One region of the Vibrio sp. NH-UV-68 genome, then DNA from elsewhere that is predicted to be linked to it. Evidence: predicted binding sites of a transcription regulator. Region 1 holds the regulator's gene; each other region holds the start of a gene.
What was found. The regulator PurR, encoded in region 1, represses purine synthesis genes. The targets are predictions, from matches to a motif close to TNANGNAAACGTTTNCNTNA.

Region 1 (4,190 bases):
TTAGGCCGCTTGTGGCAAAAACTGCGTGATTGGGCATCTGATTACGAACAAAAGGCGCTCCAATCAGCCGAGAGCCAAGTCTAAACCTCACCGATAAAAAAGACCGTGGCATGCCACGGTCTTTTTTATCGGTCATTTTAATCAGTGATAGCCACCTAATCACCCGCGAACATATACCCTTCACCGTGAACCGTAACAAAGATTTGTGGATTCTTAGGATCAAACTCCATCTTGGCACGCATACGACGTATCAAGACATCAATGGTACGATCATTCGGCGCATCAACTCGATGGCTTATCATATTCAGAATACGTTCACGACTGAGTACCTGATTCGAGTAGCTCGACAATGCCACCAGCAATTCATACTCAGCTTTAGTCAGTTTAACTGGCTCACCATTGCGACTTAGAGCGCGGCGTTGAATATCAAACGTCCAATCACCGAAGCAAACTATATTATCATTACCTGCTGATGATTTACTTTTATCGCTTGAGTCTCGCGCCGAGGCAATACGCCACAATAAATTTTTCACTCGTACTAAGAGTTCACGTAGTTCAAAAGGCTTAGTCACGTAGTCATCTGCCCCCATCTCTAAGCCAACAATTTTATCGATGCTATCCGTGCGTCCTGTGACCAGGATAATTCCAATGTTAGATTGACTGCGAAGCTCACGTGTTAGCATCAACCCATCTTCACCGGGAAGATTGATATCTAGCATCACGAGATCAATCGCGTTATTACTGAGTGCTTCACGCATTTGTTGGCCACTTTCGGCCTCACTCACTTGGTAACCTTCATGTTGAAAGTATCCAACTAGCTTATTGCGCGTCACTGCGTCATCTTCTACAACGAGGACATGATAGCTCATCTACACCACTTTATTTGCATTGGTCATGGGTCTACCAATTATTCTATTCATAAATAGTCACATTTCTAGTAAACATGAGAGTAAAACCAAGAAAGATGATTTTTTCTTGATTCAAGACAAACCCACTCCTTTATTCATAATCTTTCATATCTACTCTTATGCTGACATATGAGCCATTATCGCTATTCATTTTTATTGGTTACACTAATAGGTAATTATTTTAGGAGTAGCCCCTAGTGCAAGAAACTAAAGCATTTAATGAAAAACGCGCCGAAATCTATTGGTGGTTGTCGAGCCTGTTCGCAAAAGAACTGACCGAGGAGAACTTACAGCAATATCATTCTGCTCAAATTCGCTCTTTTCTTTCAGGGTTAGGAGAAAATGCCGAGCTGAAGCCCGCCGTTGAGCGTGTGGTTGATGCACTCAATCGCCTGATCGACAGGGAAGATTCTCAATTGGAATTAGCAGCCGACTTTTGCGACCTGTTCTTAAAGTCTGACCGAGACTCTGCGCTGCCTTACGCCTCTATGTATATTGGCAAAAATGGCTTGCTTAATGACACCCCCGCCAAAGAGTTAGAAGCGTTAATGAACGAGCATGGCGTCTCAGTTGAACACGGACTCAATGAGCCTGTCGACCATATCGCTATCGTACTCGATTTCTTAGGTCATTTAATTATCCGCTCCAATGAGCTTGAGCAACAACGTCACCTTGAAGACGCGTTAATCCAACAAGCGCAATTTATTCAGGCCCATTTGTTGAGTTGGGTGCCACAGTTCGTTGCGAAGTGTCAAAAACTGGACCAATTTGGTTTCTATGCTGCGATTGCGAGTTTGACCGAAGCGTTCCTTAAACTCGATAGCCACTACTTAATTGGTGATGAATAAAAAACGTTGTGAACTCAGGCATGCCCTTTGCGCGTTTTTTGTTTGCCCTAATGACGTTTGCGGTCTAAAATTGTGACCGAAAACGATAAAAAATTAACGACTAAAATACAAACCGCTAGTTAAGAGCGGTTTTTGTGTTTCTGGTACTTCTGCCTCGATATTCTAAATTAGGATATAACCTTGTGGCAGTCATCGACAGGACAAAACCTATGGCCACTATTAAAGATGTTGCTCGCCTCGCTGGTGTATCAACGACCACCGTCTCTCACGTAATCAATAAAACGCGATTTGTAGCTGAAACGACTCAAGAAAAAGTAATGGAAGCGGTTACTGAGCTAAATTACGCCCCGAGTGCCGTTGCTCGTAGTTTAAAATGCAACACAACTCGAACCATCGGCATGCTCGTCACTCAATCAACCAACCTTTTCTTCTCTGAAGTTATCGATGGTGTCGAGAGTTACTGTTATCGTCAAGGTTATACACTGATCTTGTGTAACACGGGTGGTATTTACGAAAAGCAACGTGACTACATTCGCATGCTCGCAGAAAAGCGCGTCGATGGCATTTTGGTGATGTGTTCCGACTTGACCGAAGAGTTGAGTGAAATGCTTGATCGCCACAAAGACATTCCGAAAGTGGTAATGGATTGGGGCCCTGAAAGCTCACAAGCAGATAAAATCATTGATAATTCCGAAGAAGGTGGCTATCTAGCGACCAAATACCTGATTGACCACGGTCATAAAGAGATCGCTTGCCTAAGTGGACATTTCGAGAAGGCCGCCTGTCAAGAGCGCATCCGTGGCTTTAAGCGGGCCATGACTGAAGCCAATCTAAGCGTAAATGAAAATTGGATCCTAGAAGGCAACTTTGAATGTGATACCGCTGTTCTTGCCGCGGATCAAATCGTTGCAATGGATAAGAAACCAAGCGCTGTTTTCTGTTTCAATGACACCATGGCACTCGGTCTGATGAGTCGCTTGCAGCAGAAAGGTATTCGTATCCCTGAAGACATCTCTGTGATTGGCTACGACAATATCGAACTGGCAGAATATTTCTCTCCACCACTCACAACGGTTCACCAACCAAAACGTCGTGTGGGTAAGAACGCATTTGAGATCTTGCTTGAGCGCATTAAAGATAAAGAGCACGAAAAACGCATCTTTGAAATGCACCCTGAGATTGTTCAACGAAGCACCGTTCGTAACCTCAATAAATAGCCTCTGATTTCACTCAACTGAGTTGTTTAACCTTAGTTGAGTGAACCAATAACAAACATTTATGAGACATGTATCACATATACTTCACATTAATGTGATGCTCTACGCATATTTATTTATCCTTTCAGAGTTCGCAACAAGCCACGAACAGGGCAAACCACTTCGAAAGGGTGGGACGCAAAGCCTCCGGCCTTAAACATTTTATGTCAGGTAGCGGGGTTGCCGATGGCAAATATGCATACCGTCTTAAGACATACCTACAAAGGTATAACATCATATTGACACAGTAACTGCATTTTTTTGCTATTCTCTCGGACCTGAATTGGTGGCGTATATTTATACACCGAGATAAAGACAGCATGGATAAACCTATTTTAAAAGACTCAATGCGATTCTTTGAGCAGCTTGGAAGCATCAAGTCTCGCTCAATGTTTGGTGGTTTTGGAATTTTTGCCGATGACACCATGTTTGCACTGATCGTTAACAACAAACTGCATGTTCGTGCCGATACAGCACTAACGAAACAATTCAAATCTCAAGGTCTTGAACCCTACGTTTACAAAAAACGGGGTTTCCCAGTTGTGACCAAATATTTTGCTCTAGATGACGGCTTAATCGCTGACACAAGCAAAACCTTAGAGATAGCGCGGCATGCACTCAGTGCAGCCAACAAAGAGAAGCAGACTCAGTCGCAAGCAAAACCAAACCGGCTCAAAGATTTGCCTAACTTACGCCTAGCAACGGAGCGTATGTTAAAAAAGGCCGGAATTGACACGGTGGAGAATCTTGAAAAGACGGGGTCGGTTAACGCATTCAAAGCGATACAGTCTACCCACTCTACCGATGTTAACATCGAACTCCTCTGGGCTTTGGAAGGCGCGATAAAAGGCACACATTGGTCTGTCATTCCTCAAAACAGACGCCAAGAGTTACTCAATCAGCTCAGCCACTAAGTTAAATATGATAAAAAAGTCAGCCATTGGGCTGACTTTTTTTGTTTTCAGTGAAATATAAATCTTGCTTTCTCTGTCTTGTCTATTAACACTTGAAACGCATCTGCTTTAAATCAGGACGGAACGTCACAATGAATAAGAAAGTCATCTTTGGTGCCATTTTTTTGGCCTTAATTGTCATCTTGGGGGTCAACTTTGGCCAGTATTTGACCTTGGAAAATGCCAAAGCACAACAAGCAGAACTCGCGGTCTTTATTCACGATA
Region 2 (4,190 bases), 270 kb from region 1:
TAATATTGCCGTTCGAGCTTTTTTTGCAGAGCATTTTTATACTCCGATGGTGATGCCGATTAATGGTCAGCACGAGCTGTTTCAATTCGATGAACTATCGATTTACACCGGAGACCTGTTTACCGCGCCAATAAAACCAGTCGATATTGTTTATGATCGAGCATCGTTGGTGGCGCTGCCACCCGAGATGCGAGTTGATTATGCCAATAGAATCAAGTCATTACTGAATCCTGGTGGGCGTATTTTGCTGGTTAGTTTAGATTATCCGCAACACGAAATGGCAGGGCCACCGTTCTCAGTGGCAGAGCAAGAAATTCACGCATTGTATCCTGAATTTAAAATAACCAAGCTTTATCGTGATGAGGCGAATGAAACTCACCCTAAAATTGCCAACAAAGGTCTGTCTCGATTTGCTGAAGAAGTCTATTTGTTAGAAAGTAACTAGTCGTCGTTGGTCAAAGTGGAATAGATAGAAAAAGGCTTGGTCTCGAACCAAGCCTTTTTCGTGTCTTTGGGTCAATTAATAGATGATTTTAATCTGAGCGGCGCTAGTGACAGCATCTTCAACGGCTTGTTCTACAGTGTCTCGGCGAGTGATTGCGACACCTAAACGGCGGCGACCATCAATGTCAGGTTTGGCAAATAAACGCAACTGGGTTTGTGGCGCCGCTAGGGCTTTATCGAGGCCATCAAATTGTATGTTGTTTGAAGTACCTTGGCCAAGAATAACCGCTGATGCAGATGGTCCATACTGAGTAATGGCCGAAATCGGTAGACCAGTAAACGCGCGAACATGAAGCGCAAACTCTGAACTGTCTTGAGAAAGTAAAGTAACCAAGCCAGTATCGTGTGGGCGCGGAGAGACCTCATTAAAGATCACGCTGTCACCTTTGACAAACAGCTCAACGCCAAAAATTCCGTATCCACCCAAAGCATTAACCACTTTACCTGCGGCATCTTGAGCGGCTCTGAGCGCGATATCTGACATCACTTGTGGCTGCCAAGATTCACGATAGTCGCCATCTTCTTGACGATGGCCAATCGGCGCACAGTAATGAACGCCATCAACGGCACGTACAGTCAGTAGGGTAATTTCGTAGTCAAAATCAATAAAGCCTTCAACAATAACGCGTCCGGCACCAGTACGGCCACCTTGTTGGGCATAATTCCATGCTTTATCAATGTCGTCGGTGCATTTGATTACGCTTTGCCCTTTGCCTGACGAACTCATCACGGGTTTACACACACAAGGCATACCTACGGTTTCGACAGCGGCGCGAAACTCTGGGTAGTTGTCAGCAAAGCGATACGCCGATGTATTAAGGCCGAGCTCTTCAGCCGCAAGGCGACGAATGCCTTCACGGTTCATCGTCAGTTTGGTCGCTTTTGCAGTTGGGACGATGTTGACACCTTTCGCCTCCAGCTCAACCAGTTTATCAGTGGCGATGGCTTCGATTTCAGGCACGACATAGTCTGGTTGCTCTTTATCAATGATGGCTTGCAGAGCGTCACCATCAAGCATATCAAGAGTGTAGCTACGGTGAGCAACTTGCATAGCGGGGGCGTTTTCATAACGATCACAAGCAATTACTTCAAGGCCAAGACGTTGACACTCAATCGCGACCTCTTTACCCAATTCACCCGAGCCCAATAGTAAAACACGTGTAGCTTGACTTGCTGTTGCTGTACCAAACATTTTTAACCCTATCATCTTAAAGGAATAGAAACTGAAGAGAATGATACTGAATATCAACCAAAAAGCAAACGTTTGCTTTTTGCTGTAATTGGTTTTTTTGGCTACAAACGAATGATGTTTATGATATGACAAAGGCGCTCGTTTGAGCGCCTTCGATGTTAAAACTGATCGTTTAAATTTCTAGGTATGACATTGGAATATCGGGATTAAGGGCTTCCAATGTTGATTGGGTGGTTGCCAAGTGACTGATGGTACCTTCGGCAACTTCTACTAGTGCCGCTGACTCGATATCCTCAAGGGTTTGACGATCGAGCAAAAGTTGAATTAAGGCCACTTGTAGCGGAGGTAAACTTGGGTTGAACGCGGCGTTTTCAGCGTATGCGCCTTGATATACTTTGCCATCGCGCATTCTTAACGCTACGCCACTTAAGTTATGGGTATAAGGCGCATGACTACGGTTAAGTGCAGCAAGCGCTAACTGAATAAGCTCGTCTTGATCGTCACTGTGTTTACCATGATCAACCTGCGCCATCAGAGCGGATTTGATACCGAGATCTGCCGGACCAAATGACTCAGGTAAATACGCTTGCAGCTTTTTACCATCGCGTTGTGGCAGTTGTATTTCAAGCTGATCGGCGGTCGATAGCTCGTTCATGAACTGGCGGCAGTGGCCACAAGGGCTAAAGTTAATCGTGATGTCTTTAACACCCTGTTCGCCTTTCATCCAAGCGTGGCTGATAGCTGATTGTTCCGCATGCACGGTTTGACCCAACTGCACGCCCAAAAATTCAACATTGGCACCAAAATAGAGTTTGCCGGATAGGCCACGAACAATGGCGCCAACATAAAAGTTTGATAGTGGGGCATAAGAATAAGCCGCCGCAAATGGCAATAATGCAACACGAAGATCAACGTCTTCTAAGCCAGATATTGTGAGTAGTTGCTCAAATTGCTCTGAAGATAAGGTCGCGTCAAAATCGTCAGCAAGAATAATGGGTGATAGAAAATCAGCGACGTTTTTTGGCACTTCAGATAGCGCCTGTTCAATGCGGCTTCTCATAGTGAATCCTTTAATCTGCATAATGGATATCTAGAGTCTATACCTTTAATTAGATTTAAACTCCGATACTGGTATTTCATTTTATGTAACGAGAAGATTAAAGCAGAGATATAGATCACAACAATGAATGCAATTTGCATGTTTGTTACATAATTAGAGTGAGCTCACACATGATAACGATTACAAAAGTACATCACTGAGCGTAACGAGCCACGCAGGGTGGCTCAAACGGACTTAAGCTGAAATCCAAAGTGCTAAAGAGAAGAAAGATGGAGCAAGTATTGAGGTAATCACACCACATACCACCAGCGCCAAAGAACTGAACGCGGCATCTTGAGGATCTTTCTCTGCGCACGTTGCGGTTCCCAGAGCATGAGAGACCGTGCCCATGGTTAATCCCTTGGCAATCGGGTGAGTAATATTTAAGACGTTGTAGATTGGGTAGGCCATGATCGCGCCAAATAGACCGACGATCAGCACCAATATTGCCGCAATCGCAGGTTCTCCACCTAAGTGGCTAGAGACTTCCATTGCAATCGGTGTCGTGACCGATTTTCCGAGTAAACTGGCAATCAAGCTTAAATCAGCCTGCATATAGACCGCAATCATACTGGCGCTTAGCATCGACATGACACTACCAACACCACACGCCAACATGATAATACGCCAGTTCGCACGGATCTGTGGGAGTTGTTCATAAAGGGGAAAAGCAAGTGCCACGACAGCGGGTTGCAGTAGATAGTTAATCCAAGTGTTGTCCGAGTAGTAGGTCTCAAAAGGTACCTTGAAATAGGTCAGTATTGGGATCAAGACTCCAAGGCTAATCAACAGTGGATTCATGAAGGGGCTTTTGAATTGCTTGCATAACCAACGTGAAGCAAAAAAGACAACAATAGTAATAAGTAGCCACATTATTGCTGCCCTCCTTTCAATATCCGGTCGAGCATTAAGCCCAACAGTACCAAGACAATCAAAGTACCACCAACGGCACTGGCTAAAATTGGCCAAGCGTTGGCTAACAACATATCAGAGTGCTCCATCAAACCTACGCTGATAGGAACAAAAAGCAGCACCATATATCGAATAAATAGCGTCGCGCTAGGTCTTACCCAGTCAGGTCGCACTAAGCCACTGGCCATCAGACCAAATAAGATCAGCATACCGATAATACTGCCGGGGATAGCGGTGTCGAGTAAGTGTTGAATATTGATGCCAGCAACAAGGCATAAAAATATCAGCGCCATAGAAACAGCGTACTGAAGCACGGTTTTGGTCATAGTAAATTATCGTCCAACGTCTATTACCTAGTTAAATAAGCGGTTATTTAAACAGGTACAAGCTTTGACATTTAGCGCCAAAGCTTTTATTTATCAATTACCTAACGCCTAATAATTGATTTCGTTGCGGTCGTCAGGATTTGCAGTAGGGTGCAGG
Region 3 (4,190 bases), 1.4 Mb from region 1:
GTACCGCAAAGCTCGTCCGGGAGCTAACTACAAGTGGTCGTTAGAGCTGTTACAAAAATTCAAACAGCAACACCCTAATATTCCGACTAAATCAGGCTTGATGATGGGCTTGGGTGAAACCAAACAAGAGATCGTAGAAGTTCTGAAAGATTTACGTGCACATGGCGTAACAATGCTGACTCTCGGTCAGTACCTTGCTCCGAGCCGTCACCACTTACCAGTCGAGCGTTATGTGCCACCATCAGAGTTTGATGAACTCAAAGAAATCGCGCTTGAACTAGGCTTTACCCACGCAGCTTGTGGCCCCTTTGTACGTTCTTCGTACCACGCCGACCTTCAAGCACAAGGCGTTGAAATTAGCTAAACGATATTCAACTCTAATAAATAAGCTGACTAATAAGTCGGCTTTTTTTATATCGCTTATTGAATGAAACTGCACTCTTATATAGTCTAACCACTAACCGATATCTATTCGTACAATAATTAAACAGACCATCCAAGGATCTCCTATGAAAACATTTGGACTGATTGCGTTAACGGCATTAGTGGCAGTGACAGCGGGGTGTGCTTCAAACACCGATCAAGATAACTTCCGTGAAGCGTCATTCGAATTGTGCAACACCGAAGTGGATATTTACTCAGTCAGTGATGATGGCCGGGTACGTATCGTCTGTTCGGATGGTTCTAAATTTGCCCTGACCAGTGAAGAAACGCTCAGCACAATGCGAGATATCAATATCGACTATTGTGATGGTGAAGGGTTAGGTAAGTTTAATGAAAGTAGCAAGTACTACTCGTTTAGATGTAAGTCAGGCACTTTGCTGAGCCTGCCAAAGTAACGGGCAACCCAAAGTCAGCGACAAAAAAATAGCCTCCATCGTGGAGGCTATTATGATCTTGTGCAGAGTAATTAAGCGTAAACAGGTAGGCGCTTACAGATCGCCAGAACTTTTTGTTTGGTCGCTTCAACTACATCTTGTTGACCGATGTTATCTAGAACATCACACATCCAATTCGCAAGCTCTTTCGCGTCTTCCTCAGTGAAACCACGACGAGTGATCGCCGGTGTACCAACACGGATACCTGAGGTCACGAATGGGCTACGTGGATCATTTGGTACTGAGTTCTTGTTAACAGTGATGTTCGCAGAGCCAAGTGCCGCGTCAGCATCTTTACCTGTGATGTCTTTGTCGATTAGGTCAACGAGGAACAGGTGATTTTCAGTACTGTTAGAAACAATCTTGTAACCACGCTCTTGGAACTGGCCGACCATTGCTTTCGCATTTTTAACAACACGTGCTTGATAGGCTTTAAACTCAGGCTCCATCGCTTCTTTGAATGCCACCGCTTTACCAGCAATAACATGCATTAGAGGGCCACCTTGACCACCAGGGAAGACGGCTGAGTTGAGCTTCTTGTACATCTCTTCGCCAGCATTTGACAAAATCAAACCGCCACGAGGGCCTGCTAACGTTTTATGTGTTGTTGTCGTAACAACATGGGCATGAGGAACTGGTGTTGGGTATTCACCAGCAGCAATAAGACCCGCAACGTGCGCCATATCGACAAACAAGTAAGCGTCTGCCTTGTCAGCGATTTCACGCATGCGCTTCCAATCAACGATTTGAGAATACGCAGAGAAACCACCGATGATCATCTTCGGCTTATGCTCTAGTGCCAGTGCTTCCATTTCGTCGTAGTTGATTTGACCCGCTTCGTCGATACCGTAAGGGATAACGTTGTAGTGTTTACCCGAAAAGTTAACCGGTGAACCATGAGTCAGGTGACCGCCGTGTGCCAAGCTCATACCAAGAACCGTATCGCCAGGATTAAGCAGCGCCATGTACACTGCACTGTTAGCTTGAGAGCCAGAGTGTGGCTGAACGTTGGCATATTCACAGCCAAACAGCTGACAGGCACGATCAATCGCTAATGTTTCCGCCTTATCAACATACTCACAGCCGCCGTAGTAACGCTTGCCTGGGTAACCTTCAGCGTACTTGTTGGTGAGCTGGGAGCCTTGCGCTTCCATTACACGTGGGCTGGTGTAGTTTTCAGAAGCGATAAGTTCAATGTGTTCTTCCTGGCGAAGAGTTTCTTCTTGGATAGCTGCGAACAGTTCCGCATCGTAATCCGCGATGTTCATATCACGCTTTAGCATCTGTATCTCCTGACTCAGATTAAGACTTAATGTGGCAAAAAAACTGACATTTGATCCTTATAATTTGCGCATTTATTGCCGCGCAAACGTTTGCATCAAGCTAATGACGCGCATTCTACATAATTTGATCTGGGTCATAAAGAGAAAAATTCACTTTTTCTCATGCAGTTTTTTCATAATGCTTTACGAAGAATATCATGTTGAGCATTTCTCTCGCCTTAAATCAAGAGAAGTGTCAATTTTGTCCTTTACACTCCGTAAAACCATGATTACATAGGTTTACCTTAAATTTCACCCCCAAGCTACCGAAATCCTTATTTTTTACATAGTATGCACGCCATTATTTGCTCGATAAATTTAAAATTGATGGAAAAACACTCACGTAAAGAAGATTGGATCGCAATTCTAACTGGCACTTTTCTCGTCGCCCAAGGCTTCTTCTTCCTCCAGTCCGCCTCACTCCTTACCGGAGGGACCGCAGGGCTGGCGCTTCTTGCAAGCCAAATCACCACTTTATCGTTGGGAACGCTCTATTTTGTAGCCAACAGCCCTTTCTATCTACTGGCTTGGCGACGCTTTGGTGCCCGTTTTGCAGTCAATAGCGCGATTTCAGGTGCACTGGTCTCTGTTTTTACTGATCATCTCTACCTTGTGATCAGTCTCGAAGCCATCAATCCGGTTTACTGCTCTGTGGCGGGTGGTTTGCTGATGGGTTTGGGCATGCTAATTCTGTTTCGTCATCGCTCGAGTTTGGGTGGTTTCAATGTGTTGTGTCTGTATATTCAAGATAAATTCGGTATCTCGGTAGGAAAAACTCAACTCGCGATTGATTTTTCGATCTTGCTCGGCTCACTGCTATTTGTCTCACCTCAAACTATCTTGTTATCGATTATCGGTGCTGTCGCGCTCAACCTCGTACTCGCGATGAATCATAAACCGACTCGCTATTCAGTCAATTACGGCTAATAACTTACCCCCTCAAATCCAAGTTATAAAAAAGCCCGCATTTATCGCGGGCTTGGTTCTATCTATCTTGTCTTCTGGGTTAACTGAGCTCACCATGTGATGCTCGCGCTTTTACATCAAGATCCAGTTCTTTATTCAGTTCGGCCTCAACATGACCAGGTGACTGAGTTCGAGCAGACACTAGACGATACATCGCCGGAATGACGAACAAGGTAACCAAAGTGGCAAAAGCCATACCAAAGAAAATCACCGTACCGACCGACACACGGCTCTCATAACCAGCCCCCGAAGAGAGTATCAATGGAATCGCTCCTGCAAGCGTCGTAAAGGCAGTCATCATGATCGGACGTAAACGACGCGCTGACGCATCAATGATCGCTTTTTCAAATTCAATGCCACGATCACGCAACTGATTGGCAAACTCAACGATCAGAATACCGTTTTTAGTCACCATACCAATCAACATAATCATGCCGATTTGACTATAGATGTTTAGCCCTTCTCCCATCACAAACAGACCCAAGAAACCACCAAAAACGCCCATAGGTACCGTCAACATCACCACCAAAGGATTGATAAAGCTTTCAAACTGGGCAGCCAATACCAGATAAGCCACCAATAAAGCGAGACCAAACACCACCAGCACACTCGATTGATTCTCTTTATAATCTTTTGATTCGCCTGAATAGCTTACCGAAAGATCGCCTGGCAGCATCTCAATCGCTTGCTGATCAAGATAATCCAACGCTTCACCCAAGGTGTAACCTTCTGATAAGTTAGCCGTAATGGTTATCGACTTTTGCTTATTGTAGTGCGATAAGCGAATCGACGACGCAACCTCTTCAATCTTGGTTACGGCATCTAATGTCACCAACTCACCTGAAGAGGTACGCATATAGATTTGGCTCAAATCGTCAGCATTGTTAAAGCTGTTTTCATCACCACGCAGATAAACATCGTACTCTTCGCCGCGCTCGACAAAAGTGGTTTCACTTTTACCGCCTAACATAATCTCTAAGGTATCTGAAATATCCTTAACGCTGATGCCAAGTTCTGCAGCGCG
Region 4 (4,190 bases), 240 kb from region 1:
GACCAATGATGGCGATATCGTCAATAAAATCTTACGTGCAGGTAACAACCACGAAAAAGAGTATGTGGTTCGTGTTGATAAACCGATCAGCGATGACTTCATTAAGAAAATGGGGAATGGGGTCAATATCCTCGATACGGTGACGCTGCCTTGCAAAGTGAGCAAAGAGACCAAATACTCATTTCGCATTGTGCTGACTCAGGGGTTAAACCGTCAGATCCGTCGGATGTGCGAGGCCCTGGGTTATGAAGTGTTCAAGCTGCGTCGAGTTCGCATCATGAACATCACCTTAGATGGCATTCCCAACGGCCAATGGCGCTACTTGAGTGACAACGAAGTTGCCGAGATTCTGGCGATGTGCGAAGGTTCGGTGAGCACCGAAGAAGCCTCTAAGATCAATGCTAAAGGGCAACGAATTCGTCGAGCCACCGATGCTAAATTGTTTGACAGTCGTGAAGAAAACCACGATTCAAAAGCACGCCGTAACCAACAACAGCGAACCTTTAAAGGTCAAAATGCTGATGAGTTCCGCCACGCCCCAAACTCAAAAAAAGGTCGCAGTGGAGAAGCAAAAAGCAAACCAAACACTGGTAAAAGCTTTTTTAAGTCTGACACAAATAAAGCGCCATCACGTCCAACCAACAAACCACGCAGTGGCGGGACGTTAAGTTTAAAAAAATAGCCGTGATGCTTAAAACGAAAAAGGGAGCCGAGGCCCCCTTTTTTAATCAATTCGGTTAAATTACTGAGTACCGAAGATCTTATCACCTGCGTCACCAAGACCAGGAACAATGTAGCCTTTATCGTTCAGCTTCTCATCAATAGCTGCCGTGTATAGCTCAACATCTGGGTGCGCTTTTTCGAGTGCTTCAATACCTTCTGGCGCAGCAACTAACACTAACACCTTGATTGACTGACACCCTTGCTCTTTTAGCAAGTCGATGGTTGCGATCATCGAGCCACCCGTAGCAAGCATTGGGTCAACAACTAACGCAATACGTTCATCAATGTTTGACGCTAATTTGTTGAAGTAAGGCACTGGCTCAAGTGTCTCTTCATCACGGTAAATACCAACAACACTGATACGTGCACTTGGCATATGCTCAAGTACGCCGTCCATCATGCCAAGACCTGCACGCAGAATAGGGACAACCGTTACTTTCTTACCTTTAATTTGGTCAACTTGTACCGGACCATTCCAACCTTCAATGGTTACTTTTTCCGTTTCAAAGTCCGCTGTTGCTTCATAAGTTAGCAGGCTACCGACTTCAGTAGCGAGCTCACGAAAGCGCTTAGTGCTGATGTCACCTTCTCTCATTAGACCAAGTTTGTGCTTAACAAGAGGATGTTTTACTTCAACAACTTTCATTTCGATCTCCGGATCTAAGGTAAAATTTTATTAAACTTGCAGATTATAAACGATTTCGTCAAAAAATTCTGCTTCTATCGGCAACAAAAAAAGTTACGCAAACGTTTGCTCTTTGTCTTTAACCACTGTTAGAATAGCGCCGTTTTCATATCCAACTTTAAAACAGAGGACTTCCCTGTGAGTGCTGATAACACATCTCTTAGCTATAAAGACGCTGGCGTTGATATCGATGCAGGCAACGCGCTTGTTGACCGTATAAAAGGTGCTGTAAAACGTACACGTCGCCCTGAAGTAATGGGTGGTATTGGTGGCTTTGGCGCGCTCTGCGAACTGCCAACTAAATATAAGCAACCTGTGCTGGTCTCGGGCACCGACGGTGTGGGCACTAAACTGCGTCTTGCATTGGATATGAAAAAACACGACACCATAGGCATCGACCTTGTGGCGATGTGTGTTAACGATTTAATTGTTCAAGGCGGAGAGCCGCTGTTCTTCCTTGATTACTACGCCACTGGCAAACTTGACGTTGATACCGCAGCTGACGTGGTTTCTGGTATTGCTGACGGCTGTGTTCAGGCTGGCTGTGCACTTATTGGTGGTGAAACAGCAGAAATGCCGGGCATGTACGAAGGCGAAGACTACGACGTCGCTGGCTTTTGTGTCGGTGTGGTAGAGAAAGAGCAAATTATTGATGGTACTAAAGTAGCCGCGGGCGATGCGCTTATCGCTGTAGGTTCTAGCGGTCCACATTCAAATGGTTACTCGTTAATCCGTAAGATCCTTGAAGTTTCTGGCGCTGATAAAAACGAACTGTTAGCTGGCCGCACCATCGGTGAGCACTTACTAGAACCAACCCGCATTTATATTAAATCAGCCCTTAAAATGATTGCAGAGCACGATATCCACGCGATCTCGCACATTACTGGTGGTGGTTTTTGGGAAAACATTCCTCGCGTACTGCCACAAGGCACTAAAGCTGTCGTCGATGGAAACAGCTGGGAGTGGCCTGTCATTTTCAATTGGCTACAAGAGAAAGGCAACGTCACCACACACGAAATGTACCGCACCTTTAACTGTGGCGTTGGTCTTGTGATTGCCCTACCAAAAGATCAAGCAGATGCTGCCGTTGCACTATTAAAAGCGGAAGGCGAAAATGCATGGGTCATCGGCGAAATCGCAACAGCTCAAGCCGGCGAAGAACAAGTAGAGATCAAATAAGCATGAAGAGTATCGTTGTTTTAGTTTCCGGAAATGGCACCAACTTACAGGCGATCATTGATGCCTGTAACAGCAATATCACCAACGGCCGTGTCACCGCTGTCTTTTCAAATAAAGCCAACGTTTATGCGCTAGAACGCGCAGAAAAAGCCGGTGCAGGTGCGCACTTCCTCGATTCTAAAGCATTCGATACTCGTGATGCTTTTGACCACGAGTTAATGAAGCAGATCGATGAGTATCATCCCGATGTCATCGTCTTAGCTGGTTATATGCGAATTTTGAGTGGCGAATTTGTCCGTCATTACATGGGCCGAATGATCAATATTCATCCGTCACTGCTGCCCAAGTATCCTGGTCTTAACACTTATCAACGTGCTATTCACGCGGGTGATGAAGAGCATGGTACCAGCGTTCACTTTGTCACAGAACAACTTGATGGTGGGCCGGTTATCTTGCAAGCCAAGGTGCCAATTTTTGACGAAGACACGGTTGAAACACTCACAGAGCGCGTGCAAAACCAAGAACACCGAATTTACCCTATGGTGGTAAAATGGTTGGTTGAAGAGCGTTTGACAATGAAAGACGGCAAAGAAGCCTACCTTGATGGCGAACGACTCGGAATGCACGGTTACGCGCAAGAGTAGTCGCAAAAAATTCCGACCCGAGGCGAGCGTTTGCTCGCCTTTTTTGTCTCTATTACTACAGCGCTTGATTGAGCCGCAACCTGTGCAACTCGAACGTCAGGTAAATTGGTTAGATTAACATCAGATCAAGCTAAGCCTTGCGCTAGGACAAGTGAACACTTTGAGTTTCCAACACAGGGTGTGTATATTTGAGAGCAGTTATCATTTATTGGAGTGGAAGTGATGCAAGTATATGACTGTTGTGGACTCGTTCGCGAACTTTATGCACAAATTGGCAGTGGCGATCAAGGCTACATCCCACAAGCAATCACATGTGCGGTAAAAACGCTCAACGATATTGCTGCGGATGAATCTCTAACGAAAGAGACTCGCGAAAGAGCAGCTTTCGCGGCGGCAAACTTACTGATTTCCGACTTCGAGGACAAGTAATGAACCTAGCAAACTTCGAGTCTATGGATCCGGTGATGCTAATGAGCATCGTCAATATGAAGTTACGCGATGACTTTAACGGTGACTTAGACCAACTGGCGACGTTCTTTGACATAGACCGAGACGCCTTAGAGAGAAAACTCGCAACCGCAGGGTTCGACTTTCTTGTCGAGGTTGGCCAGTTTCGTTAATTGTGCACTTGCCTAATCAATATAAAAAAACCGCCATTCCGGCGGTTTTTTTATGATTATCGGCTTACTCTTCGTCGAAGAAGTCGTCTTCTTCAGTCAATTCGGTTTCGCTTGCCGCTTTTGATTCGGCAATACGGCGCGCTTTTTTCTCAGCGGCTTGCTTAGCCAAACTCTCTTCACGTTCAACACGAACTTTACGCGCTTCACCTTTGCGCTCGTTGCGCGTCGCTTGGTTTTGCACAAAGCCCGCTAGTTCTGTTTCAGCCCAAACTTGCGCCTCGGCTTCCGTAGCAAAGCCCGTTTCACGTTTTGATACAGCGGTTTTACGCGACGTCACTT

Region 2: the regulator PurR is predicted to act here: its motif matches at 1,757-1,776, upstream of purT (formate-dependent phosphoribosylglycinamide formyltransferase).
Region 3: the regulator PurR is predicted to act here: its motif matches at 2,240-2,259, upstream of glyA (serine hydroxymethyltransferase).
Region 4: the regulator PurR is predicted to act here: its motif matches at 1,463-1,482, upstream of purM (phosphoribosylformylglycinamidine cyclo-ligase).

The regions. Positions count from the first base shown of each region.
Region 1 covers NZ_CP134975.1:1,020,164-1,024,353, reverse strand. Annotated here, with positions in the region: gene elyC (envelope biogenesis factor ElyC) at 1-84, shown strand, start outside; gene torR (two-component system response regulator TorR) at 156-869, opposite strand; gene torD (molecular chaperone TorD) at 1,106-1,756, shown strand; gene purR (HTH-type transcriptional repressor PurR) at 1,966-2,973, shown strand; cyclic di-GMP riboswitch class I at 3,115-3,200, shown strand; gene ViNHUV68_RS04780 (TfoX/Sxy family DNA transformation protein) at 3,333-3,926, shown strand; gene ViNHUV68_RS04775 (TVP38/TMEM64 family protein) at 4,058-4,190, shown strand, end outside.
Region 2 covers NZ_CP134975.1:1,290,095-1,294,284, forward strand. Annotated here, with positions in the region: gene ViNHUV68_RS06040 (thiopurine S-methyltransferase) at 1-445, shown strand, start outside; gene purT (formate-dependent phosphoribosylglycinamide formyltransferase) at 521-1,696, opposite strand; gene cdd (cytidine deaminase) at 1,869-2,756, opposite strand; gene ViNHUV68_RS06055 (CidB/LrgB family autolysis modulator) at 2,991-3,668, opposite strand; gene ViNHUV68_RS06060 (CidA/LrgA family protein) at 3,668-4,033, opposite strand.
Region 3 covers NZ_CP134975.1:2,380,252-2,384,441, forward strand. Annotated here, with positions in the region: gene lipA (lipoyl synthase) at 1-364, shown strand, start outside; gene ViNHUV68_RS10870 (hypothetical protein) at 510-839, shown strand; gene glyA (serine hydroxymethyltransferase) at 911-2,161, opposite strand; gene ViNHUV68_RS10880 (YitT family protein) at 2,528-3,127, shown strand; gene vexH (vibriobactin export RND transporter permease subunit VexH) at 3,207-4,190, opposite strand, start outside.
Region 4 covers NZ_CP134975.1:785,005-789,194, reverse strand. Annotated here, with positions in the region: gene rluF (23S rRNA pseudouridine(2604) synthase RluF) at 1-682, shown strand, start outside; gene upp (uracil phosphoribosyltransferase) at 743-1,369, opposite strand; gene purM (phosphoribosylformylglycinamidine cyclo-ligase) at 1,547-2,587, shown strand; gene purN (phosphoribosylglycinamide formyltransferase) at 2,590-3,231, shown strand; gene ViNHUV68_RS03700 (YaeP family protein) at 3,454-3,660, shown strand; gene ViNHUV68_RS03695 (DUF4250 domain-containing protein) at 3,660-3,851, shown strand; gene ViNHUV68_RS03690 (DUF3622 domain-containing protein) at 3,916-4,190, opposite strand, start outside.